DNA from 4 places in the Streptomyces sp. NPDC014801 genome. Region 4 is predicted to be linked to each of the others. Evidence: riboswitches for the same ligand, from Rfam matches in the RefSeq annotation. Region 4 holds a riboswitch; each other region holds the start of a gene.
The links. A riboswitch is a leader RNA that binds a small molecule or an ion and turns the genes downstream of it on or off. The one in region 4 is predicted to bind cobalamin.
Positions count from the first base shown of each region.

Region 1 (5,748 bases), on a different contig from region 4:
GCCGCACAGCACCGGCAGCCCGTAGCGGCCGCCGTCGGCGGTCAGCAGACCGTAGGTGCCGGCGCACACCCCGAGCAGCCCGCCCAGGGTGAGCGCGGCCGTCGTACGGCGCACCCGGGCGGGCACGGCGGCCGTCCTGCCGTACCCGCGAGCGTCCATCGCGGCGGCCAGTGCCACCGACCGCTCCAGCGCGCCCTCCAGCACCGGCAGGCCGACCTGCAGCAGCCCGCGCAGGCCCCGGTCCGGGCGGCCGCGCAGCCGGCGCGCGGCCCGCAGCCGCTGCACGTCCGCGATCAGGTGCGGGGCGAAGGTCAGCGCGACGACCACGGCGACGCCCGTCTCGTACAGCGCGCCCGGCAGCGACTTCAGCAGCCGGTGCGGGTTGGCGAGGGCGTTCGCCGCGCCGACGCAGACCAGCAGCGCGGCCAGCCGCAGGCCGTCGTACGCCGCGAACAGCAAGCCCTCGGCGGTGACCCGGCCGCCGAGGCGAATGCCCTGCGCCCAGTGCGGCAGGGGGACCTCGGGCAGCGTGACGACGACGTGCGTGCCGGGGATGGGGGAACCGAGGACGACGGCGAAGAAGAGGCGTACGGCGAGGACGGCCAGGGCGAGTTTGAGGAACGCGGAGTAGGAGCGGGCCCAGGGGGCGTCGGTGCGGCAGGTCGTCACGACGTACGCGGAGACGGCGACGAGGAGGGCGAGCAGGAGGGGGTTGGTGGTGCGGGTGGCGGCGGTGCCTAGGCCGAGGGCCCACAGCCACCAAGCGGCGGGGTGGAGGGTGGGGTGAGCTGTCCTGGTGGGTGCGGTGACCGCCGTGGGGTGCGGTGCCCGGCGTTCGGCTGTGCCGCGTGTCCCGGTGAGCGCCGTGGGGTTCTGCTGCCCGGCGTTGCGGGGTGCCGCAGCGCCCACCCTCCCCCAAGCACCTCCGACAAGCTCCGGTGCAGGGGGGACCCCCATCGCCCCAGCGGCACGATTGCCCGCTGCTGCGTCGGCTCGATTGCCCGCTGCTCTCTGGGGGTTAGGGGTGTGGGCGTCGTCAGTCATGGTGGTGGCGGCGGCGGGATTGCCAGGTGGCTGCTGCTGCCAGGGTGAGTACCGCCGCGCCGGCCGCTATCAGGCCCACCGACGGGCCGTCGGAGGACTTCCCGGGCTCGGGGGCGGCCGTGGGAGTCGCCTTGGCGGAGACCTGTTCGCCGCAGCCGCGCCCGGGATAGCCGGCGATGGCGCACAGCAGGGCGTTGGTGTCGTAGCGCAGGGGGCTCGCGACGGCGGCCAGGGCCTCGGCCGTCGTGGCGTCCTCGGGGACGCGGGCGCACGCCGTGCGGGCGGCGGGCGGGCGTTCGCCGGACGGGGCGTCGGCGGCCGTACCGAAGTCGATGACCAGCGCGACGCGCTTGTGGCCGTCCTGGGCCGGCGTCCGCGCGCAGATCGCCGCGAAGTCGGCGGCACCGCGTGGTCGTTGCGCGGAGGAGGAGTCCTCGCTCACCGCGAACCGGAAGCCCTGCACCGCGCCGTCGGCCGGGCGGGCCGTCGACGGGCCCTGCGTGGCGTAGGTCCACGTGCCGCCGTCGCGCTCCCAGAACGACCAGTACCGGTAGCCGACGGCCCGCGCCTGGCCCGCCGCCACCAGGGGCAGCAGCAGGGCCAGGCACAGCACGGCGGCGCGGCGGATCACTTGCCGCGCCCCTTGCGGCCGCTGATCAGGAAGCCCGCGCCGATGCCGGCGACCAGGCAGACGCCGACGAACCACCACACGCCGAAGGGCGAGTCGTCGTCCTTCTCGCTCTTCTCGGCCGTGTCGGCCTTCTGCCCGGCGGCCTGCGGGGCCGGGCCGGTCGCGTTCAGGCCGGCGACCAGGTCCTGGCCGCCGAAGTGGCGCGGGTCGGCGCCCGCCGTGTGCGCGGCGAGGATCAGCTGGGCGTAGGCGGCGGGGCCGCTCTGCCTGGCCCAGGCCGCGCCGTTCTTCTCCAGCCACGCCAGCGGCTTGGCGGCGCTCGCCGCACCGCCCTGCGCGGCGAGCGCGACGACGGCGTCGGCGGTGTTGCCGTAGTCGGGCTGCGCGGTGGCGCCCGGCATGGCGGAGGTCAGGTGGCCGTCCTTGGCCACCGCCTGCGCGAGGTAGGCGGCGCCGTTGGCGGCGGCCTGCGCCGGCGTGCGGGCGTCCTTGCAGACCGCCTCGGCCCGCGGGCCCGCCGTGGTCACCAGGCCCTTGCCCAGCACGCCGAGGACACCCGCCGCGGTCGCGTCCGCGTTGGCGGCGAGCTTGCCGGCCTTGTCGGGCTGGAAGGCGAAGGCGCCACCCTCGGCGCACGGCAGAGCGAGCTTCAGCAGGGCGTCGGAGGGCGACTTGCCGTCCTTGGTGACGCTCTCCGGCTTCTCCCCGGCCGCGGCGAGCGCGCCGACGACCACGGAGGTGGAGTTGGCGTCGCTGGCACCGCCCGCGGTGTAGCCCCAGCCGCCGTCCTTGTTCTGCACGGACTTCAGCCAGGCGATCGCCTTGCCGGTCACGGCGTCGTGGCCGCCGAGCGCGGCGAGGGCCTGCACGGCGGCGGCGGTCTGGTTGGTGTCGACCATCGTCTTGGCGTCGCACGGCTTGGCCGGCTCCGCGCGGAACGGGGCGAACGCGCCGTTCGCGCACTGCTGGCCGGTGAGCCAGTCCACGGCCTTGCCGGCGGGCTTCACCCCGGCGGTGTGCTGCGCGAGCAGGGCGAGCGACTGGCGCCACACGCCGTCGTACGTCGGGTCGGCGGTGCCGTACAGCCCGGACGGCAGGGCCGGTGACGGGGACGGGGCGGGCGACGCGGCGACGGCGGGCGCGGCGGCGCCGAGCACGGCGACGGCGGCGACGGCCGCGGCGCTGCGACGGACATTCATGATCGGCGGCTGCCTCTCCCTGGACGGGAGCCGGGCAGCGCGGGAGGACCCCGGGCGGCTCGGCTCCGTAGACCTCGACGGTGCGTGAGCCGTTCACGTCCGCGCAGGGCGATCCGGCTCGCCGTCGATGGGCGGCTCACGGTTGCGGGTCAGCGCCGGAATTGCACCGGCTTCCCCCTGTACGGGTGTGATGACGACGCCGCTACTTTACCGGGCCGTAGGAAGGGTCCGAGGGGCGGCCCGGTGGCGGCCCGGGGGCGGCCGAGGGCGGCCCGGTGGCGGCCGCCCGGGGTGACGCTCGCCCGGCCGCGCACGCCCCCCGCGGATCGCCGCCGCCCTGGCTCAGGAGGGACCGTTCTTCGTTTTATTCGATTGCCGCCGCCCTCCCGGGGCCGATAGGAAGCGGGCATGCTCAAAGGCGGCAAGGTCGGGCTCCGGGCCCGGCACGAGGACGACATCCCCGTACTGCGGGCCGAGCTCTTCGACGACGTGGTCAACGCCTCGCGGGCCGAGGCCGGTCCGTGGCGTCCCGTCATGCCCGGTGCCAAGGACCCGCGGCTGGAGCCGGACCCCGCCCAGCAGGGGAGCGTCCCGTTCTCCGTCGTGGAGCTGCAGGGCGGCACGCTGGTCGGCATGGCGAACCTGTGGGGCATCGACACCCACAACCGCTGCGCCCACATCGGGCTGGGCCTGCTGCCGTCCTGCCGCGGCAAGGGCTACGGCAGCGACGTCGTCGCGGCGCTGTGCCACTACGGCTTCGTCGTGCGCGGCCTGCACCGGCTGCAGATCGAGACGCTCGCGGACAACACCGCGATGCTGCGCGCCGCCGAGCGCAACGGCTTCGTCCGCGAGGGCGTGCTGCGCTCCTCGGCGTGGGTGATGGGCGAGTTCGTGGACGAGGTGCTGCTCGGGCTCCTCGCCCGCGACTACCGGCCCGACGCGCGGCGGTAGTCGCCGGGTCAGGGCGCGGCCGGCCCCGCGGCGTCGGCCTCGGTGAGGTCGATGAGCCGGCACACCGTCTCTATGTCGACCTTGACCTGGGCGATGGAGGCGCGGCCCGACAGCCAGGTGATCAGCGCCGAGTGCCAGGTGTGCTCGATGACGCGGACCGCGGACAGCTGGGCCGGGCCCGGGTCCTGAAGGCCCATCGCGTCCAGGATGATCGCCGTCGTCTGCCGCGAGACCTGGTCCACCTCGGGGGAGACACTGCGGTCCGCGAAGGTCAGCGCGCGGACCATGGCGTCGGCGAGGAGCGGCTCGCGCTGCAGGCCGCGGAAGGCGCGCATCAGCGTCTCCGCCACCCGCTCGGCCGCGCTCGCGCCCGCCGGCGGCCTCTTGCGGAGCGTGCCGTGCATGTGCTCCAACTGGTCCTGCATGATGGCCACCAGCAGATGGATCTTGGACGGGAAGTAGCGGTACAGCGTGCCCAGCGCCACCTGCGAGGCCTCCGCGACCTCCCTCATCTGCACCGCGTCGAAGCCGCCCCGGCCGGCCAGCTGCGCGCTCGCCCGCAGGATGCGGCGGCGGCGCTCCTCCTGACGCTCGGTGAGCGGTGAGGTGGCGGGGCGCGTGGTAGGGGCGTGCGCAGGCATGGGTCCCGTCCGTGACAGTCGGTGAGGGCGTGCGTTCGGACAGCATGGCAGCCGCGCGCCCGTGGCGTGAATCACCTGATCCACTGCTTACAGCGTCGCTACCTGCCGGTAGATTCGGAGCCTCCTGAGCGATCAAGTCTGAAACTTGTTCTAGATTAGCGTCCCGGCGTAATCTCGCGGGACAGTGCAGGCAGAGAGGGGCCCGGAGTGACCGCTGAGGCCAGTCGGACGGGGTCCCGTGCGGACCGCGCCGCGGACGGCGGGCGACCGCTCGACATCGCGCTCCTGACCTACAAAGGGAACCCGTTCTGCGGCGGACAGGGCGTCTACGTCCGCCACCTCTCCCGCGAACTGGCCCGCCTCGGCCACCGCGTGGAGGTCATCGGGGCCCAGCCCTATCCCGTCCTCGACGAGGGCGAGGACTACGCCGGCCGGCTGAGCCTCACCGAGCTGCCGAGCCTCGACCTCTACCGCCAGCCCGACCCCTTCCGCACCCCCAAGCGGGACGAGTACCGGGACTGGATCGACGCCCTCGAGGTCGGCACCATGTGGACCGGCGGTTTCCCCGAGCCGCTGACGTTCTCGCTGCGCGCCCGCCGCCATCTGCGCGCCCGCCGCGGCGACTTCGACGTCGTCCACGACAACCAGACGCTCGGCTACGGCCTCCTGGGCGACATCGGCGCCCCGCTGGTGACGACGATCCATCACCCCATCACCGTGGACCGGCAGTTGGAGCTGGACGCCGCCGCCACCTGGCAGCGCCGCTGTTCGGTGCGCCGCTGGTACGCCTTCACCCGGATGCAGAAGCGCGTCGCCCGCCGCCTGCCGTCCGTGCTCACCGTCTCCGGCACCTCCCGCCAGGAGATCGTCGACCACCTCGGCGTACGGCAGGACCGCATCCACGTCGTGCACATCGGCGCCGACACCGACCTGTTCTCGCCCGACCCGTCCGTGGCCAAGGTGCCCGGCCGGATCGTCACCACCTCCAGCGCCGACGTCCCGCTCAAGGGCCTGGTCTTCCTCGTCGAGGCCCTGGCGAAGGTGCGCACCGAGCACGCCGACGCCCACCTCGTCGTCGTCGGCAAGCGCCCCACCGAGGGCCCGGTCGCGCAGGCGATCGAGCGGTACGGCCTCGAAGGCGCCGTCGAGTTCGTCAAGGGCATCTCCGACGCCGAACTCGTCGACCTGGTGCGCTCGGCGGAGGTCGCCTGCGTGCCGTCCCTGTACGAGGGCTTCTCGCTGCCGGCCGCCGAGGCCATGGCCACCGGCACCCCGCTGGTCG
Region 1 covers NZ_JBIBXG010000001.1:708,517-714,264, forward strand. The annotation lists gene ACF1AL_RS03115 (energy-coupling factor transporter transmembrane component T) at 1-957, opposite strand, end outside; gene ACF1AL_RS03120 (SCO2322 family protein) at 1,037-1,675, opposite strand; gene ACF1AL_RS03125 (prenyltransferase/squalene oxidase repeat-containing protein) at 1,672-2,874, opposite strand; cobalamin riboswitch at 2,960-3,098, opposite strand; gene ACF1AL_RS03130 (GNAT family N-acetyltransferase) at 3,283-3,825, shown strand; gene ACF1AL_RS03135 (TetR family transcriptional regulator) at 3,834-4,466, opposite strand; gene ACF1AL_RS03140 (glycosyltransferase family 4 protein) at 4,674-5,748, shown strand, end outside.
Region 1: linked by a shared signal. The riboswitch ahead of ACF1AL_RS03125 (prenyltransferase/squalene oxidase repeat-containing protein) and the one ahead of cobN (cobaltochelatase subunit CobN) in region 4 are both predicted to bind cobalamin.

Region 2 (5,748 bases), on a different contig from region 4:
CCTGAGGCACGGCGAGCCCGGCGGCCGGGGGTACGGCGGGCTGGGCGGCCGGTCGTGCGGCGGCGCCCGGCGGCCGGGAGGGTACGGCGCGCTGGGCGGCCGGGGGTACGGCGGGCTCGGCGGCCGGGCGGGGGTGGCGTGCCGGGCCGAGAGGGCCCGTGCGGGTGGCGGAGCCGGGTTCGTGGGGGCGGGCGCCTATCGTCGGAGGGGACGGAAGGAGTTCTGGTGGACGGTCAGCCCATTCCTGTGATCATCGACTGCGACACCGGCGTCGACGACGCGCTCGCCCTGCTGTTCGCCGTACGCCATCCCGGCCTGGACCTGCGCGCGGTGACCTGTGTCGCGGGGAACACCGACGTGGACGGGGTCGTCCGCAACACGCTGACCGTGCTGGAGCAGGCGGGGGCGCCGGACATCCCCGTGGCGCGGGGCGCCGAGCGGCCGCTGATCGAGCCGGCGCGATCCGCGCGGCACGTGCACGGCAGCGACGGCATGGGCGACCTGGGGCTGCCCGCACCCACCCGCCGTCCCGCCGACGTGGACGCCGTGACGCTGCTGCGCCGCGAGATCCTCGCCAGCCCCCGCCCGGTCACCCTCGTGCCGACCGCGCCGCTGACGAACATCGCGCTGCTGCTGCGCACCCACCCGGAGGTGACCCGCAACATCGAGCGGATCGTCTTCATGGGCGGCGCGGTCACCACCGGCAACGCCACTCCCGTCGCCGAGTTCAACGTCTGGCACGACCCGGAGGCCGCGGCGATCCTGCTGAGCGCCGGCGTGCCGATCACCATGTACGGCCTGGACGTGTTCATGCGGGTCGTGGTGCCGGCCACGGACGTGCACCGGATGCGCGGGAGCGGCGAGCCCGGCACCCGGCTGGCCGGAGAGCTGCTGGCCCACCGGCCGACCACGCAGGGCGGCGCCCCGGAGGCCGAGGAGGCCGGCGGGCTCGGCGACGCGGGCGCGGTGTGCGCGGTCGCCGACCCGGCCGGGCTGACGACCCGTCCCCTGCCGGTGGAGGTGTCGCTGGCCCCCGGGCCGGGCCGCGGACAGACCATCGTCGACCGGCGCCCCCGGCCGGGCGAGTCCGAGATCCACGAGGGCGCCCGTGAACAGCCGCTGGTCGACGTCGCGTTGGAGGTCGACGTCGACCGCTACGTGAAGCTGTACCTGGACACGGTGGAGCGCTGAGGGACTCTCCCGACACCCCCTAGTCGGCGGCGGTGGTGGCGGAGGGCGGGGACCAGCGCTCCTCCACCTTGGCGATCCGCCAGTAGCCGATCGCCACCGCCCACACCAGCACGAACAGGGCGACGATGAGGTAGCCGACGCTGTCCAGTTCGATCCCGGCGATCCAGCCGGTGACGTCGTCGTGCAGGTCGAACTTGTCGTGCAGCACGCCGACCAGCTCGATCGTGCCGATGACGAACGCGACGGCGATGGACAGGCCGGTGATGGCGAGGTTGTAGAACACCTTGCGCACCGGGTTGGAGAACGCCCACTGGTAGGCGAAGTTCATGAACGTGCCGTCCAGGGTGTCGAACAGGCACATGCCCGCCGTGAACAGCAGCGGCAGGCACAGGATCGCGTACCAGGGCAGTCCGGCCGCCGCGCCCGAGCCGGCCATCACCATCAGCGTGACCTCGGTGGCGGTCTCGAAGCCGAGGCCGAACAGGAAGCCCAGCGGGTACATCTGGCCCGGCCGGGAGATGGAGCGGGTGAGCCGGCCGAGGAAGCGGTTCATGAAACCGCGCGAGTCCAGGTGGCGTTCGAGCTCGGTCTCGTCGTACGTGCCGGCCCGCATCGAACGGAACACCTTCAGGATGCCGGCCAGGGCGACCAGGTTGAGCGCGGCGATGAGGTAGAGGAAGCCGCCGGCGATGGTCGTGCCGAGGAAGCCGAGCACCTGGTGGGTGGTGGACCCCTCATTGGTGACCCGGTCGGCGAGCTGGGTGCCCGCCGCGATCATCACGGCGAGGGCGACGACCACGCTGGAGTGCCCGAGCGCGAACCAGAAGCCCACGGACACCGGCCGCTTGCCGTCGGCCATGAGCTTGCGGGTGGTGTTGTCGATGGCGGCGATGTGGTCGGCGTCGAAGGCGTGCCGCACCCCGAGGGTGTAGGCGGTGACGCCGAGTCCGATGCCGAAGGCCTTGGAGCCGACCTCGTAGTGGCCGGGTACGACGAGCAGGAAGAGGATCCCGAACGCGACGACGTGCAGTGCCGCGATGACGGCCATCAGGCCGGCCGTTTTCAGGGTGTCCTCGCGGCGCCAGGCGAACTGGGCCTTGGCGGTCGTCGGGGCAGGGTCGGGCAGGGTCATCCGGTCACGCTCCAGCACCTCGTGGATCACTTCGTGAGCTGCCGTGGCCGGTCTCCTGGCTGACGGGTCGTGCGTCCGTCGTCCCTGCCTTCCCGGTCGTACGACCAGTGGCCCGGCACACGGCCGGACGGGACGTGAACTCCCCGATCACAGTGGCGAGGGCCGCGTCGGTTCCACACCGACTTCCCGAACACCACGGCCCGCCCACGGTAGGGGTCCGGGACCTCTTCTGCATAGCTGCACAGCTGAGCAGGTATCCAAGATCACAGAGGAGAGGGGGCGCGGGTCACGTCCGGGGTGGTTGTGGGAGTACCCCTGGGGGAGGGGGGCGGGGCACCTTCGGGGGTGCCCCTGGGGGTTTGCGACCGGGCCTCCTGCCCGGGTCCGGGTCATCTCCTGAGGCCTGCTGCCCGGGTCCGGGTCGCCTCCCGGGGCCCGGTCCGCCTTCCGGTGCCTACGGGCGGGGCGGACGAGGTGGGGGCCGCGCGCCGGGCCCGCGCGCCGGGGGTCGGGGTCGGGGCGGGAGAATGCCGGCATGCACCTCGTGCCCCCCGACCGCGCCGACCGCCGGACCATCGACGGCCACCGCGTCTGTGACGCCATCGCCGCCATCGGCGACGCCGCTCACGTGCGTGCCTGGGCCGACCGCTTCTCCCTGCTGGCCGACCCCAACCGGCTCGCCCTCCTGCTCGCCCTGCACCGCACCGGCCCGCTCGCCGTGTCCGACCTGGCGATCGCGACCGGGATGAACGACCCGGCCGTCTCGCAGGCCCTGCGGCTGCTGCGGGCGGCCGGCACCGTGGCGGGGGAGAAGGAGGGCCGGATCGTCCGCTACCGGGTGGTCGACGAGGACGTACGGGCGCTGCTCGCGCAGTGTGCCGCCGACACGAGCTGACGGCCTCCGGCGGCCCGGTCGGCGGCGGCGTCGGCCGGGCCGCCGGAGGTCGGCGCGCTAGCGCACCGTCGGGCTCGGCGCCGGGTCGCCGGGCAGGGCGACGGGTGTGGACGTCGCGTTCGGCGGCGGGGGCAGCACCACCTGCGGCTGGCCCGCGGCCGGGGGTGGCGGCGTGACGTCGGTCGAGGGCAGCTTCGGCGGGGCGGTCTGCTGGAAGAGGGCCTGGTCGAAGTTGACCAGACCGGTCTTCTCCATGACCGTGATGTGGTCCAGCACGGTGTCGTTCGCCTGGTCGGCGAGCGCGCGCACCAGCGTGTTCTTCGTCGTGGAGCGGACCTTCGCGATCGTGTTGAAGATCGAGCCGTGGGTGATGCGCAGGATGTTGGCGAAGTCGGAGTCGAACTGCCGGCCGGTGTCCGCGTTGAGGGTGGCGATGAAGCCCTGCTGCTGGGGGCTGGCCAGGTTGGGCAGTGTGATGTTCAGCATCGGCGCGATACGGCGGCACGTGATGTCCAGCGCCGCGTGCCCGTCGATCAGGTGCCGCCCGGCGGTGAGGACCGCCTTGTCGGTGCTCTTCTTCAACGCCATCTGGCCCACGGGATACTCCCACAGGCCGGCCGCGCGCACCTTCACCACGAAGTCGCGGTCGCCCTCGGTGAGCGGCCCCCACTGGGTGTTCGCGATCACCCGCGAGGTGTCGCTGGACACCGTCTGCACGCCCAGCATGGCGGGATAGGCGAGCGCCACGAGGGTCAGGCCGAGGGCGCCGCCCACGAAGAGGGTTCCCGTCGCGTTCCGCGAGAGTCGCACCATGCCTCCTGTCGGTGTCCGGTCGCAGGGACGTACGGACAGGAGTACGCAGGGACGGCGGGTTGTGTTCGGAGCGGCCGGAAAAATCTTCCCCGACCGCGACCTGCTCACGACGGATGCAGGAAAATGGGGTGAACCAGGTGAACCAGGCGTATCCCCGCAGCTGCGGCACCCGAGGAGGGAGAGCCCGATGGCGCGTCCGGTGGGAATCGATCTCGGCACCACGAACTCGGTGGTCTCGGTCCTGGAGGGCGGTGAGCCCACCGTCATCACCAACACGGAGGGCGCCCGCACCACCCCGTCCGTCGTCGCCTTCGCCAAGAACGGCGAGGTGCTGGTCGGCGAGGTGGCCAAACGGCAGGCCGTGACCAACGTGGAGCGCACGGCGCGGTCCGTCAAGCGGCACGTGGGCGATCACGGCTGGCGGTTCCCGGAACAGGGGGACGTCGACGGCAAGCGGTACACCGCGCAGGAGATCTCCGCGCGGGTGCTGCAGAAGCTCAAGCGGGACGCGGAGGCCTACCTCGGGGAGGACGTCACCGACGCCGTGATCACCGTGCCGGCGTACTTCGACGACTCCCAGCGCCAGGCGACCAAGGAGGCCGGGGAGATCGCCGGCCTGAACGTCCTCAGGATCATCAACGAGCCGACGGCCGCCGCGCTCGCGTACGGGCTGGACAAGGAGAACGACCAGACGGTGCTCGTCTTCGACCTCGGCGGCGGCACCTTCGACGTGTCGCTGCTGGAGATGGGCGACGGCGTCATCGAGGTCAAGGCCACCAACGGGGACACGCACCTCGGCGGTGACGACTGGGACCAGCGGATCGTCGACCATCTCGTCACCACCTTCAAGAACCACTACGGCGTGGACCTCGGCAAGGACAAGATGGCCGTGCAGCGGCTGAGGGAGGCCGCGGAGAAGGCGAAGATGGAGCTGTCGTCGTCGACCGAGACCACCATCAACCTGCCCTACGTCACCGCCTCCGCCGAGGGGCCGCTGCATCTGGACGAGAAGCTGACGCGGGCGCAGTTCCAGCAGCTGACGGCGGATCTGCTGGAGCGCTGCCGGAGGCCGTTCCAGAACGCGGTGCGGGACGCGGGGATCTCCGTCAAGGACATCGACCACGTGGTGCTGGTCGGCGGATCGACCCGGATGCCGGCCGTCACGGAGCTGGTGAAGGAACTCACCGGCAAGGAGCCGCACAAGGGCGTCAACCCGGACGAGGTCGTCGCGGTCGGCGCGTCGCTGCAGGCCGGAGTGATGAAGGGCGAGGTCAAGGACGTCCTGCTGCTGGACGTCACCCCGCTGTCCCTCGGGATCGAGACCAAGGGCGGCATCATGACCAAGCTCATCGAACGCAACACGACGATCCCCACGCGGCGTTCGGAGATCTTCACGACGGCGGAGGACAACCAGCCGTCGGTGACGATCCAGGTCTACCAGGGGGAGCGGGAGATCGCCTCGTACAACAAGAAGCTCGGGATGTTCGAGCTGACGGGGCTGCCGCCGGCGCCGCGGGGCGTGCCGCAGATCGAGGTGGCGTTCGACATCGACGCCAACGGGATCATGCACGTCTTCGCGAAGGACCTCGGCACCGGCAAGGAACAGAAGATGACCGTCACCGGTGGGTCGGCGCTGCCGCGCAACGACATCGACCGCATGGTGCGGGAGGCCGAGCAGCACGCCGAGGAGGACCGGCGCCGGCGCGAGGCGGCGGAG
Region 2 covers NZ_JBIBXG010000009.1:311,334-317,081, reverse strand. The annotation lists gene ACF1AL_RS23305 (nucleoside hydrolase) at 226-1,191, shown strand; gene ACF1AL_RS23300 (HoxN/HupN/NixA family nickel/cobalt transporter) at 1,211-2,323, opposite strand; cobalamin riboswitch at 2,351-2,536, opposite strand; gene ACF1AL_RS23295 (ArsR/SmtB family transcription factor) at 2,859-3,218, shown strand; gene ACF1AL_RS23290 (DUF4142 domain-containing protein) at 3,276-3,992, opposite strand; gene dnaK (molecular chaperone DnaK) at 4,219-5,748, shown strand, end outside.
Region 2: linked by a shared signal. The riboswitch ahead of ACF1AL_RS23300 (HoxN/HupN/NixA family nickel/cobalt transporter) and the one ahead of cobN (cobaltochelatase subunit CobN) in region 4 are both predicted to bind cobalamin.

Region 3 (5,748 bases), on a different contig from region 4:
GGTTCCGTTCCTGCTACACCTGACCTAGATTTCCTGCGCATTGCACAGGTGATCAGTGAGGGGACGGAGCCGCGCGATGTCGAATGCGCCAGATGTGTCCAGACCGGCGGTGGTGACGCCCGTGCGCGTCGTCATCGCCCTCTGCCTTGTCGCGCCCTTCGTGGCGATGCTGTGGGTCGGTAGTTACGCCAAGGTGGACCCGGCCTTCATCGGGATCCCGTTCTTCTACTGGTACCAGATGCTGTGGGTGCTCATCTCCACGGCACTGACGATGATCGCTTACAAGCTGTGGCAGCGTGACCAGCGCGCCCGCGCGTCCCAGAAGGGCGGTGCGGACAAGTGAAGGACGGCGTGAACGGCGTCGCACTCGGCGTCTTCATCTTCTTCTTCCTGCTCGTGACCGTCATGGGCTTCCTGGCGGCCCGCTGGCGCAAGGCCGAGAACGAGCACAGCCTCGACGAATGGGGCCTGGGCGGACGGTCGTTCGGCACCTGGATCACGTGGTTCCTGCTCGGCGGCGACCTGTACACGGCGTACACCTTCGTCGCGGTGCCGGCGGCGATCTACGCGGCGGGCGCGTCCGGCTTCTTCGCGGTGCCGTACACGATCCTCGTCTACCCGCTGATCTTCACCTTCCTGCCCCGGCTGTGGTCGGTGTCGCACAAGCACGGGTATGTGACGACGTCGGACTTCGTGCGCGGCCGCTTCGGGTCCAAGGGACTGTCGCTGGCCGTGGCCGTCACCGGCATCCTGGCGACGATGCCGTACATCGCGCTCCAGCTCGTCGGCATCCAGGCCGTGCTGGACGTGATGGGCGTCGGCGGCGGCGAGAACACCAACTGGTTCGTCAAGGACCTGCCGCTGCTGATCGCGTTCGGCGTGCTGGCGGCGTACACGTACTCGTCGGGTCTGCGGGCCCCCGCGCTGATCGCGTTCGTGAAGGACGCGCTGATCTACCTCGTCATCGCGGTGGCGATCATCTACATCCCGATCAAGCTGGGCGGTTTCGACGACATCTTCGCCAAGGCGGGCGACGCGTTCAGCCAGGTCAACCCGACCACGGGCAAGCCGCGGGGCGCGCTGGCCTCGGGCGAGGCACAGCAGTGGACCTACGCCACGCTGGCGCTGGGCTCCGCGCTCGCGCTGTTCATGTACCCGCACTCGATCACCGCGACGCTCTCCTCCAAGAGCCGTGAGGTGATCCGCCGCAACACCACGATCCTGCCGCTGTACTCGCTGATGCTGGGCCTGCTCGCGCTGCTCGGCTTCATGGCGATCGCGGCCGGGATCAAGGTGCAGAACGGCCAGCTGGCCATCCCGCAGCTGTTCGAGACCATGTTCCCGGACTGGTTCGCGGGCATCGCCTTCGCGGCGATCGGCATCGGGGCGCTGGTCCCGGCGGCGATCATGTCGATCGCGGCGGCGAACCTGTTCACGCGCAACATCTACAAGGACTTCATCAAGCCGGACGCGACGCCCGAGCAGGAGACCAAGGTCTCCAAGCTGGTGTCCCTGCTGGTGAAGGTCGGCGCGCTGGTCTTCGTCCTGACCATGGACAAGACGGTCGCCATCAACTTCCAGCTGCTCGGCGGCATCTGGATCCTGCAGACCTTCCCGGCCCTGGTGGGCGGCCTGTTCACGCGGTGGTTCCACCGCTGGGCGCTGCTGGCGGGCTGGGCGGTCGGCATGGTCTACGGCACGCTGGTGGCCTACGGCGTGCCCTCGCCGACCAACCCGAGCCAGAAGCACTTCGGCGGCTCCGCCAAGGAGATCCCCGGCATCGGCGAGATCGGCTACATCGGCCTGACGGCGTTCGTCCTCAACGTGGTCGTGACGGTCGTGCTGACCTTCGTCCTGAAGGCCCTGAAGGCGCCCGAGGGCACGGACGAGACCCGGCCGGAGGACTACACGGCCGACGCCGGCGACCCGGGCGTCCAGGTCGAGTTGCCGCCGGCCACGGCGGGCGCCGGTCACTGACCGGTCCGCGCACCCGCGCTCCGGTCACCGTCCGGTCCGCGCACACGGGCCGCCGGGAAATCCGGCGGCCCGTTGTCGTACCCGTGCGGCACACTCACCCCATGGACATCCGGATCCGCCCGGCCGACCCCGCCGAGTACGCCGTGCTCGGGGAGATCACCGCCCGGGCCTATCTCCACGACGGGCTGCTCGACTTCGGCGAGAGCGACACCTACCTCGACGAGCTGCGCGACGTCGCCCGGCGCGCCGCCGCGGCCCAGGTGCTGGTCGCCGCCGACGACAGCGGCACGGTCCTCGGCGGCGTCACCTTCGTCCCGGCCGGCGGCCCCATGGCCGACATCGCCCGCCCCGGCGAGGCCGAGATACGGATGCTCGCGGTGGCCCACGAGGCGCGCGGCCGGGGCACCGGCGAGGCGCTGGTGCGGGCCTGCGTCGAGCGCGCCCGGGCGGTCGAGGGCTGCACGGCCATCGTGCTGTCGACCCAGCGGACCATGCGCGCCGCCCACCGCATCTACGAACGCCTGGGCTTCGTCCGCACGCCCGAGCGGGACTGGAACCCCCTGCCCGAGCTGGACGACATCATGCTGCTCACCTACGAGCTGACGCTGTGACACCACCGGGACACAACATCTGGGGGTGACGCGACAGCCCGGCACTAGATGTATGCTCATGCTCGCTGTCGCCGCAGGGGAATCCGGTGCGAATCCGGAACTGTCCCGCAACGGTGTACTTGTGCATGTCCGTTCCCCGGCCCCGCCCGGAAACGCCGTGCCCAGGAGTCAGTCCGAGGACCTGCCGACAGTGCACCCGGCCACCCGGCCGGTGTGCCCTGACGTCCGGGCCTCGCGGAATGGGCCGGTGGACGCGGCGCCCCGTGCGCTCGTGTGCTGCCCCCTGCCCTCGCCGAGGCCCCGTGCCGAGCGAGGGAGAGCCCCACGTGACCATCGCGCCCGCCGATCCGGCTTCAGCCGGCGCATCGCTCACCGACGGTCCCGGTGCCGCGCTGCTGCGGACCCTGACCGAGCTGACCGCCGACCTCCCCGACACCGACCCCGGCCGGGTCGCCGCCGCGGCGCTGCGCGGCCGGTCGGCGCACGCCGACGAGGCGGAACTGCGGGAACTGGCCACCGAGGCCGCCGCCGGACTCATCTCCGAGGACCCGGCCTACTCCCGGCTCGCCGCCCGCCTGCTCACCCTCGCCATCCGCGCGGAAGCCGCCTCGCAGGGCGTGACGTCCTTCACCGACTCCGTGGCCGTGGGCCACCGCGAGGGTCTCATCGCCGACCGGACCGCCGACTTCGTGCGCCTGCACGCCGGGCGGCTCGACGCGCTGATCGACACCGGCGCCGACGACCGCTTCGGCTACTTCGGCCTGCGCACGCTGTACAGCCGCTACCTCCTGCGGCACCCGATCACCCGCAAGGTCGTCGAGACGCCCCAGCACTTCCTGCTGCGGGTGGCGAGCGGGCTGGCCGAGGACGACACGGCCCGGGCGGTCGACGAAGTCGCCGCGCTCTACGGGCTCATGAGCCGCCTGGACTACCTGCCCTCCTCCCCCACCCTGTTCAACTCCGGCACCCGGCACCCGCAGATGTCGTCCTGCTATCTCCTGGACTCCCCGCGGGACGAACTGGACTCCCTCTACGAGCGCTACCACCAGGTCGCCCGGCTCTCCAAGCACGCCGGCGGCATCGGGCTGTCGTTCTCCCGCATCCGCAGCCGCGGTTCGCTGATCCGGGGCACCAACGGGCACTCCAACGGCATCGTGCCGTTCCTGAAGACCCTGGACGCCTCCGTCGCCGCCGTGAACCAGGGCGGGCGGCGCAAGGGCGCGGCCGCGGTGTACCTGGAGACCTGGCACTCGGACATCGAGGAGTTCCTGGAGCTGCGGGACAACACCGGTGAGGACGCCCGCCGCACCCACAACCTGAACCTCGCGCACTGGATCCCGGACGAGTTCATGCGCCGGGTGAACGCCGACGAGATGTGGTCGCTGTTCTCCCCGGCCGACGTGCCGGAGCTGGTCGACCTGTGGGGCGAGGAGTTCGACGCCGCCTACCGCAAGGCGGAGCAGGCGGGCCTGGCGCGGAAGACGATCCCGGCGCGCGAGCTGTACGGCCGGATGATGCGCACCCTCGCGCAGACCGGCAACGGCTGGATGACCTTCAAGGACGCCGCCAACCGCACCGCCAACCAGACCGCGCTCCCGGGCCACGTCGTGCACTCCTCCAACCTGTGCACGGAGATCCTGGAGGTCACCGACGACGGCGAGACGGCGGTGTGCAACCTGGGGTCGGTGAACCTCGGCGCCTTCGTCGACGCGGCGGCCGGCGACATCGACTGGGCGCGGCTGGACGGCGCCGTCCGCACCGCGGTCACCTTCCTCGACCGGGTCGTCGACATCAACTTCTACCCGACCGAGCAGGCGGGCCGCTCCAACGCCCAGTGGCGCCCGGTGGGCCTGGGCGCGATGGGGCTGCAGGACGTCTTCTTCAAGCTGCGCCTGCCGTTCGACTCCCCCGAGGCGAAGGCGCTGTCCACCCGGATCGCCGAGCGGATCATGCTCGCCGCGTACGAGGCCTCCGCCGACCTCGCCGAGCGCAACGGCCCGCTGCCGGCCTGGGAGAAGACCCGCACCGCGCGGGGGGTGCTGCACCCCGACCACTACGACGTGGAGCTCACCTGGCCGGAGCGCTGGGAGGCGCTGCGCCGCCGTATCGCCACCACGGGGATGCGCAACTCCCTGCTCCTCGCGATCGCGCCGACCGCCACCATCGCGTCCATCGCGGGCGTGTACGAGTGCATCGAGCCGCAGGTGTCGAACCTGTTCAAGCGCGAGACGCTGTCCGGTGAGTTCCTCCAGGTCAACTCCTACCTGGTGCAGGACCTCAAGGACCTGGGGGTCTGGGACGCCCGCACCCGGGAGGCCCTGCGGGACAGCAACGGCTCGGTGCAGGACTTCGCCTGGATCCCCGAAGAGGTGCGGCGGCTGTACCGCACCGCGTGGGAGATCCCGCAGCGCGGCCTGATCGACATGGCGGCGGCCCGGACCCCGTTCCTGGACCAGGCGCAGTCCCTGAACCTCTTCATGGAGACGCCGACCATCGGCAAGCTCTCCTCGATGTACGCCTACGCCTGGAAGTCCGGGCTGAAGACGACGTACTACCTCCGCTCGCGCCCCGCGACGCGCATCGCCCGCGCCGCCCAGGCGCAGGCCACCGTCCCCGTGCAGCAGGCGACCTCCGAAGAGGCCGTCGCCTGCTCCCTGGAAAACCCCGAGTCCTGCGAGGCCTGCCAGTGACGACCGCCCGCCCCCAGAACCTGCTCGACCCCGGCTTCGAGCTCACCCTGCGCCCCATGCGCTACCCCGACTTCTACGAGCGCTACCGGGACGCCATCAAGAACACCTGGACCGTGGAGGAGGTCGACCTCCACTCCGACGTCGCCGACCTGGCGAAGCTGACACCGGCGGAGCAGCACCTCATCGGCCGGCTGGTGGCCTTCTTCGCGACGGGCGACTCGATCGTGGCGAACAACCTGGTGCTGACGCTGTACAAGCACATCAACTCGCCCGAGGCGCGCCTGTATCTGTCGCGGCAGCTGTTCGAGGAGGCCGTGCACGTCCAGTTCTATCTGACGCTGCTGGACACCTATCTGCCCGACCCGGACGACCGCGCCGCCGCGTTTGCGGCCGTGGAGAACATCCCGTCCATCCGGGAGAAGGCCGGGTTCTGCTTCAAGTGGATCAACGAGGTGGAGAAGCTGGAGCGC
Region 3 covers NZ_JBIBXG010000010.1:291,406-297,153, reverse strand. The annotation lists gene ACF1AL_RS25185 (DUF3311 domain-containing protein) at 77-343, shown strand; gene mctP (monocarboxylate uptake permease MctP) at 340-1,977, shown strand; gene ACF1AL_RS25175 (GNAT family N-acetyltransferase) at 2,079-2,588, shown strand; cobalamin riboswitch at 2,634-2,792, shown strand; gene ACF1AL_RS25170 (ribonucleoside-diphosphate reductase subunit alpha) at 2,915-5,278, shown strand; gene ACF1AL_RS25165 (ribonucleotide-diphosphate reductase subunit beta) at 5,335-5,748, shown strand, end outside.
Region 3: linked by a shared signal. The riboswitch ahead of ACF1AL_RS25170 (ribonucleoside-diphosphate reductase subunit alpha) and the one ahead of cobN (cobaltochelatase subunit CobN) in region 4 are both predicted to bind cobalamin.

Region 4 (5,748 bases):
CGCCTCCAGGTACACCTGCCGCAGCTGCTCCAGCACGCCCGGATCCGGCTTGGCCCACATCCCCCGGGACTCGGCCTCCAGGAGGCGCTCGGCGATGCCGTGCAGGGCCCAGGGGTTGGCCTGCTGGAGGAACTCGCGGTTGGTCGGGTCCAGGACGTAGGTCTTGGTCAGCTTGTCGTACATCCAGTCGGCGACCACGCCGGTGGTGGCGTCGTAGCCGAAGAGGTAATCCACCGTGGCCGCAAGTTCGAAGGCGCCCTTGTAGCCGTGGCGGCGCATCGCCTCGATCCACTTGGGGTTGACGACGCGGGCGCGGAAGACGCGGGACGTCTCCTCGACCAGAGTGCGGGTGCGGACCGTCTCTGGCCGGGTGGAGTCGCCGATGTACGCCTCGGGGGCGGTGCCGCGCAGGGCACGGACTGTGGCGACCATGCCGCCGTGGTACTGGAAGTAGTCGTCGGAGTCGGCGATGTCGTGCTCGCGGGTGTCGGTGTTCTTGGCCGCGACGGCGATGCGCTTGTACGCCGTCTCCATGTCCTCGCGGGCCGGGCGGCCGTCGAGGTCGCGGCCGTAGGCGTAGCCGCCCCAGATGGTGTAGACCTCGGCGAGGTCGGCGTCGGTGCGCCAGTCGCGCGAGTCGATGAGCTGGAGCAGTCCGGCGCCGTACGTTCCGGGGCGGGAGCCGAAGATGCGGGTGGTGGCGCGGCGCTCGTCGCCGTGAGCCGCCAGGTCTGCCTGCACGTGGGTCCGGACGTGGTTGATCTCGGCCGGTTCCTCCAGGGAGGCCGCCAGGCGTACGGCGTCGTCCAGGAGCCCGATGGTGTGCGGGAAGGCGTCGCGGAAGAAGCCGGAGATGCGCAGGGTGACGTCGATGCGCGGGCGGCCCAGCTCCTCGTACGGGATGGGTTCGAGGCCGGTGACGCGGCGGGAGGCGTCGTCCCATACGGGACGGATGCCGAGCAGGGCGAGGGCCTCGGCCACGTCGTCGCCGGCGGTGCGCATGGCGCTGGTACCCCACAGGGACAGGCCGACGGAGCTGGGCCAGTCGCCGTTGTCGGTGCGGTAGCGCTGCAGCAGGGAGTCGGCGAGGGCCTGGCCGGTCTCCCAGGCGAGGCGGGAGGGGACGGCCTTGGGGTCGACGGAGTAAAAGTTGCGGCCGGTCGGCAGGACGTTGACCAGGCCGCGCAGTGGGGAGCCGGAGGGGCCGGCGGGGACGAAGCCGCCGTTCAGGGCGTGGACGACGTGGTCGAGTTCGGCGGTGGTGGCGGCGAGGCGTGGGACGACCTCGCGGGCGGCGAACGCCAGGATGGCCGCGACCTGTTCGCCGTGTTCGGTGGGTATGGCGGCCGGGTCCCAGTCGGCGTCCTCCATGGCCTGCACCAATGCCCGTGCCGTCTCCTCCGCCTCGTCGGCCGTGGTGCGGGTCGCCGAGGACTCGTCGAGGCCGAGGGCCTCGCGCAGGCCGGGCAGGGTGGTGGTGCCGCCCCAGATCTGGCGGGCGCGGAGGATGGCGAGGACGAGGTTGACGCGGTCGGGGCCGGTGGGCGGGGTGCCGAGGGTGTGAAGGCCGTCGCGGATCTGGGCGTCCTTGACCTCGCAGAGCCAGCCGTCGACGTGGAGGAGGAAGTCGTCGAAGCCGTCGTCGTCGGGGCGGTCGTCCAGGCCGAGGTCGTGGTCGAGGCGGGCGGCCTGGATGAGGGTCCAGATCTGGGCGCGGATCGCGGGCAGCTTGGCCGGGTCCATCGCGGAGATCTGGGCGTACTCGTCGAGGAGTTGCTCCAGGCGGGCGATGTCGCCGTAGGAGTCGGCGCGGGCCATGGGCGGGACGAGGTGGTCGACGAGGGTGGCGTGGACGCGGCGCTTGGCCTGGGTGCCTTCGCCGGGGTCGTTGACCAGGAACGGGTAGATGAGCGGGAGGTCGCCGAGGGCGGCGTCGGGCCCGCAGGCGGCGGACAGGCCTGCGTTCTTGCCGGGCAGCCATTCGAGGTTGCCGTGCTTGCCGAGGTGGATCATCGCGTCCGCGCCGAAGCCGCCTTCGGACTGCGGGGCGGCGATCCAGCGGTAGGCGGCCAGGTAGTGGTGGGAGGGCGGGAGGTCGGGGTCGTGGTGGATGGCGATGGGGTTCTCGCCGAAGCCGCGCGGGGGCTGGATGAGGATCAGCAGGTTGCCGTAGTGCAGGGCGGCGAGGACGATGTCGCCGTCCTTGTTGCGGCTGTGGTCGACGAACATCTCACCGGGTGCCGGCCCCCAGTGTTCTTCGACGGCTGTCCGCAGGTCCTTGGGCAGGGTGGCGAACCAGCGGCGGTAGTCGGCGGCCGGGATCCGCACCGGGTTGCGGGCCAGCTGCTCTTCGGTGAGCCAGTCCTGGTCGTGTCCGCCCGTCTCGATGAGCGCGCGGATCAGTTCGTCGCCGTCACCGGAGGCTAGCCCGGGGATGTCCTCGGCGCCGAAGTGGTAGCCCTCCTCATGAAGACGCCTGAGCAGGGCGACGGCGCTGGCCGGGGTGTCCAGTCCGACCGCGTTGCCGATCCGGGAGTGCTTGGTCGGGTACGCGGACAGGACGAGCGCCAGGCGCTTGTCGGCGGCCGGGATGTGCCTGAGGCGTGCGTGGCGTACGGCGATCCCGGCGACGCGGGCGGCGCGCTCGGGGTCGGCGACGTAGGCCGGGAGGCCGTCGGCGTCGATCTCCTTGAAGGAGAACGGCACCGTGATCAGGCGGCCGTCGAACTCGGGGACGGCGATCTGGCTGGCCGCGTCGAGCGGGGAGACGCCCTCGTCGTTGGCCTCCCATGTGGAGCGCGAGCCGGTCAGGCACAGGGCCTGGAGGATGGGCACGTCGAGGGCGGTGAGGGCGCCCGCGTCCCAGGACTCGTCGTCGCCGCCGGCCGACGCCTCGGCGGGTTTGGTGCCGCCGGCGGCCAGCACCGTGGTGACGATGGCGTCGGCGGCGCGCAGTTCGTCGATCAGGTCCGGCTCGGGGGCGCGCAGGGAGGCGACGTAGAGCGGCAGCGGCCTGCCCCCGGCCTCCTCGATCGCGTCGCACAGGGCGTGCACGAAGGCGGTGTTGCCGCTCATGTGGTGGGCGCGGTAGTAGAGCACCGCGATTTTGGGGGCGCCCGGGTCTGCCGGGGCCGGCCGCTCCAGCGGGCCCCAGGTGGGGGCCGGTGCCGGCGGATCGAAGCCGTGGCCGGTAAGCAGGACCGTGTCCGACAGGAAACGGGCGAGCTGCTCCAGGTTGGCCGGGCCTCCGTGCGCGAGATAGGCGTGGGCGTCGGCCGCGATACCGACGGGGACGGTGGAGGCGGCCATCAGCTGGGCGTCGGGAGCCTGTTCGCCGGTGAGGACGACAACGGGCCGGCCGTCGGCCAGCAGCAGGTCGAGCCCGTCTTGCCAGGCGCGCAGTCCGCCCAGGAGGCGGACGACGACCAGGCCTACGCCGTCCAGGAGGGCGGGGAGTTCGTCCAGGTCGAGGCGGGCCGGGTTGGCGAAGCGGTATGCGACCGGGCCGTCGGCCGCTCGGGCGCTGAGCAGGTCGGTGTCGGACGTCGACAGCAGGAGGATCATGCGGCGTCTGGCCTTCCTCGGGGTCCGCGCCCCGGGTGGTGTCGGACGGCGGGAGTTCCTGGCTCACCCGTCCATGGAGGTGGCGGGTTCACAGTGGCGGGACCGCGCCGGATTTGCACCGGGCTTCCTCCCCTGTCGCCGTCTTGGCGAGGTGGACCGGATGATCCACCGAGGAGCATAGTAAGGGGCACCACACCAGTGCGGGGCATACCTTCGGTCTGATCATCGGTATGCTCGCCGCCATGTCTACGGCACCCGTACCTCCGTCGCCCGAGGCCGCAGCGGCCTTCCGGGACCGCGGTGACGCCTGCCCGGGGGCGCTGCGTCTGCATGCCGCGGGGGACGGTGCGCTGGCCCGAGTGCGCGTTCCCGGTGGGGTGTTGAGCGTCGATCAGGCTCGGGCTCTCGGGCAGGCGGCACTCGAGTTGGGGGACGGCGAGCTGCACCTGACCTCTCGGGGCAACGTGCAGTTGCGGGGGCTCGCCGGCGGGTGCGGTGGGGAACTGGCGAACCGGCTCACCGCGACGGGGTTGCTGCCCTCTGCGCGGCACGAGCGGATCCGCAACATCGTCGCCTCCCCCCTGTCCGGACTGGACGCAGACGGGCACACCGACGTACGTCCCTGGCTGCGGAAGCTGGACGCTCTGCTGTGCGCGAGCGACACCGCGACGGGCCTGTCGGGGCGTTTCCTCTTCGCCCTCGACGACGGGCGGGGGGACGTCGCCGGCCTCGACGCGGACGTGACGGTGCGCGCGGCACCGGACGGGAACGCCTGGATGCGCATCGGCTCCTGCGGCCGCCTTGCCCGCGTCAGCGCCGACGAGGCACCCGCGGCGGCACTCCTCGCCGCAGAAGCCTTCCTCAAGGCGAGCCGCGGACAGGCGTGGCGGGTGGCCGAACTCCCGGACCGGGGAGACGGCCTGGCCGCCGAGGTGGTGCGCTGGACGCCTGCCGCGAGTTCTGTGGTCGCACCGTGGCCCGTCGGAGCACAGCCACGGCCTGGCGCGATCGCGCATTCGGGGGGTGTGTCCGTCCTCGCCCCGCTGGGCCGCGTCAGTGCCGTCCAGTGGGCGGAGTTGACGGCCGCCGCGTCGCACGAGCTGCGGCTGACGCCCTGGCGGGGCGTCGTGCTGCCCGCGACCCCGGCCAAGCGGCTCACCGATCTGGCCGCCACAGGACTGATCACCGATCCGGCGTCTGCCTGGCTGCGGGTCGGTGCCTGCATCGGGCGGCCGGGGTGCGCCAAGTCGCGAGCGGATGTCAGGGCGGACGCGGTGGGAGCCCTCGGCGCGAGCGGCAGCCTCCCGGTCTACCTCTCCGGCTGCGAGCGGCGCTGCGGCCGGCCGCTCGGCGACCACGTCGACGCCGTCGCCACCGGGGACGGCGGCTACCGGATCACCGCCGTACGAGGCGGACGTGAGGGCACCGCCCGCACCATCGACGATCCCTCGCAGCTCGCTGCCGCCCTGGCTGCGGCGAGCACGGACCCCACGGATGACTAGGAGCACGGTGTTCGAGTACGAGAAGGACGGCGCGGCCATCTACCGCCAGTCCTTTGCCACCATTCGCGCGGAGGCGGACCTCGCGGGTCTGCCCGCTGACGTCTCGCAGGTCGCGGTCCGGATGATCCACGCCTGCGGGATGGTCGACCTGGTCCGGGACCTGGCGTACACGCCGGGTGTGGTGGCCCGGGCCCGCGAGGCGCTGCGCGCGGGCGCGCCCGTCTTCTGCGACGTGCAGATGGTGGCCAGCGGTGTGACCCGCAAGCGGCTCCCGGCCGGCAACGACGTGCTCTGCACGCTGTCCGACCCGTCCGTGGCGGACCTCGCGCGCAAGCTGGGGACCACGCGCAGCGCCGCCACCCTGGAACTGTGGCGCGACCGGCTGGAGGGCGCGGTGGTCGCCGTCGGCAACGCGCCCACCGCGCTTTTCCGCCTGCTGGAGATGATCGAGGATGGCGCGCCGCGGCCGGCCGCTGTCATCGGTGTACCTGTGGGGTTTGTGGGCGCCGCCGAGTCCAAGGACGCCCTCGCGCACCACCCCTCGGGTCTCGAGCACCTGGTGGTCCGTGGCCGCCGGGGTGGCAGCGCCATCGCGGCGGCGGCCCTCAACGCGATCGCGAGTGAGGAAGAGTGAGCGGCAAGCTGTACGGGGTGGGGCTGGGCCCCGGTGACCCGTCGCTGA
Region 4 covers NZ_JBIBXG010000024.1:14,536-20,283, forward strand. The annotation lists gene cobN (cobaltochelatase subunit CobN) at 1-3,564, opposite strand, end outside; cobalamin riboswitch at 3,596-3,750, opposite strand; gene ACF1AL_RS38320 (cobalamin biosynthesis protein CobG) at 3,795-5,066, shown strand; gene ACF1AL_RS38325 (precorrin-8X methylmutase) at 5,059-5,700, shown strand; gene ACF1AL_RS38330 (precorrin-2 C(20)-methyltransferase) at 5,697-5,748, shown strand, end outside.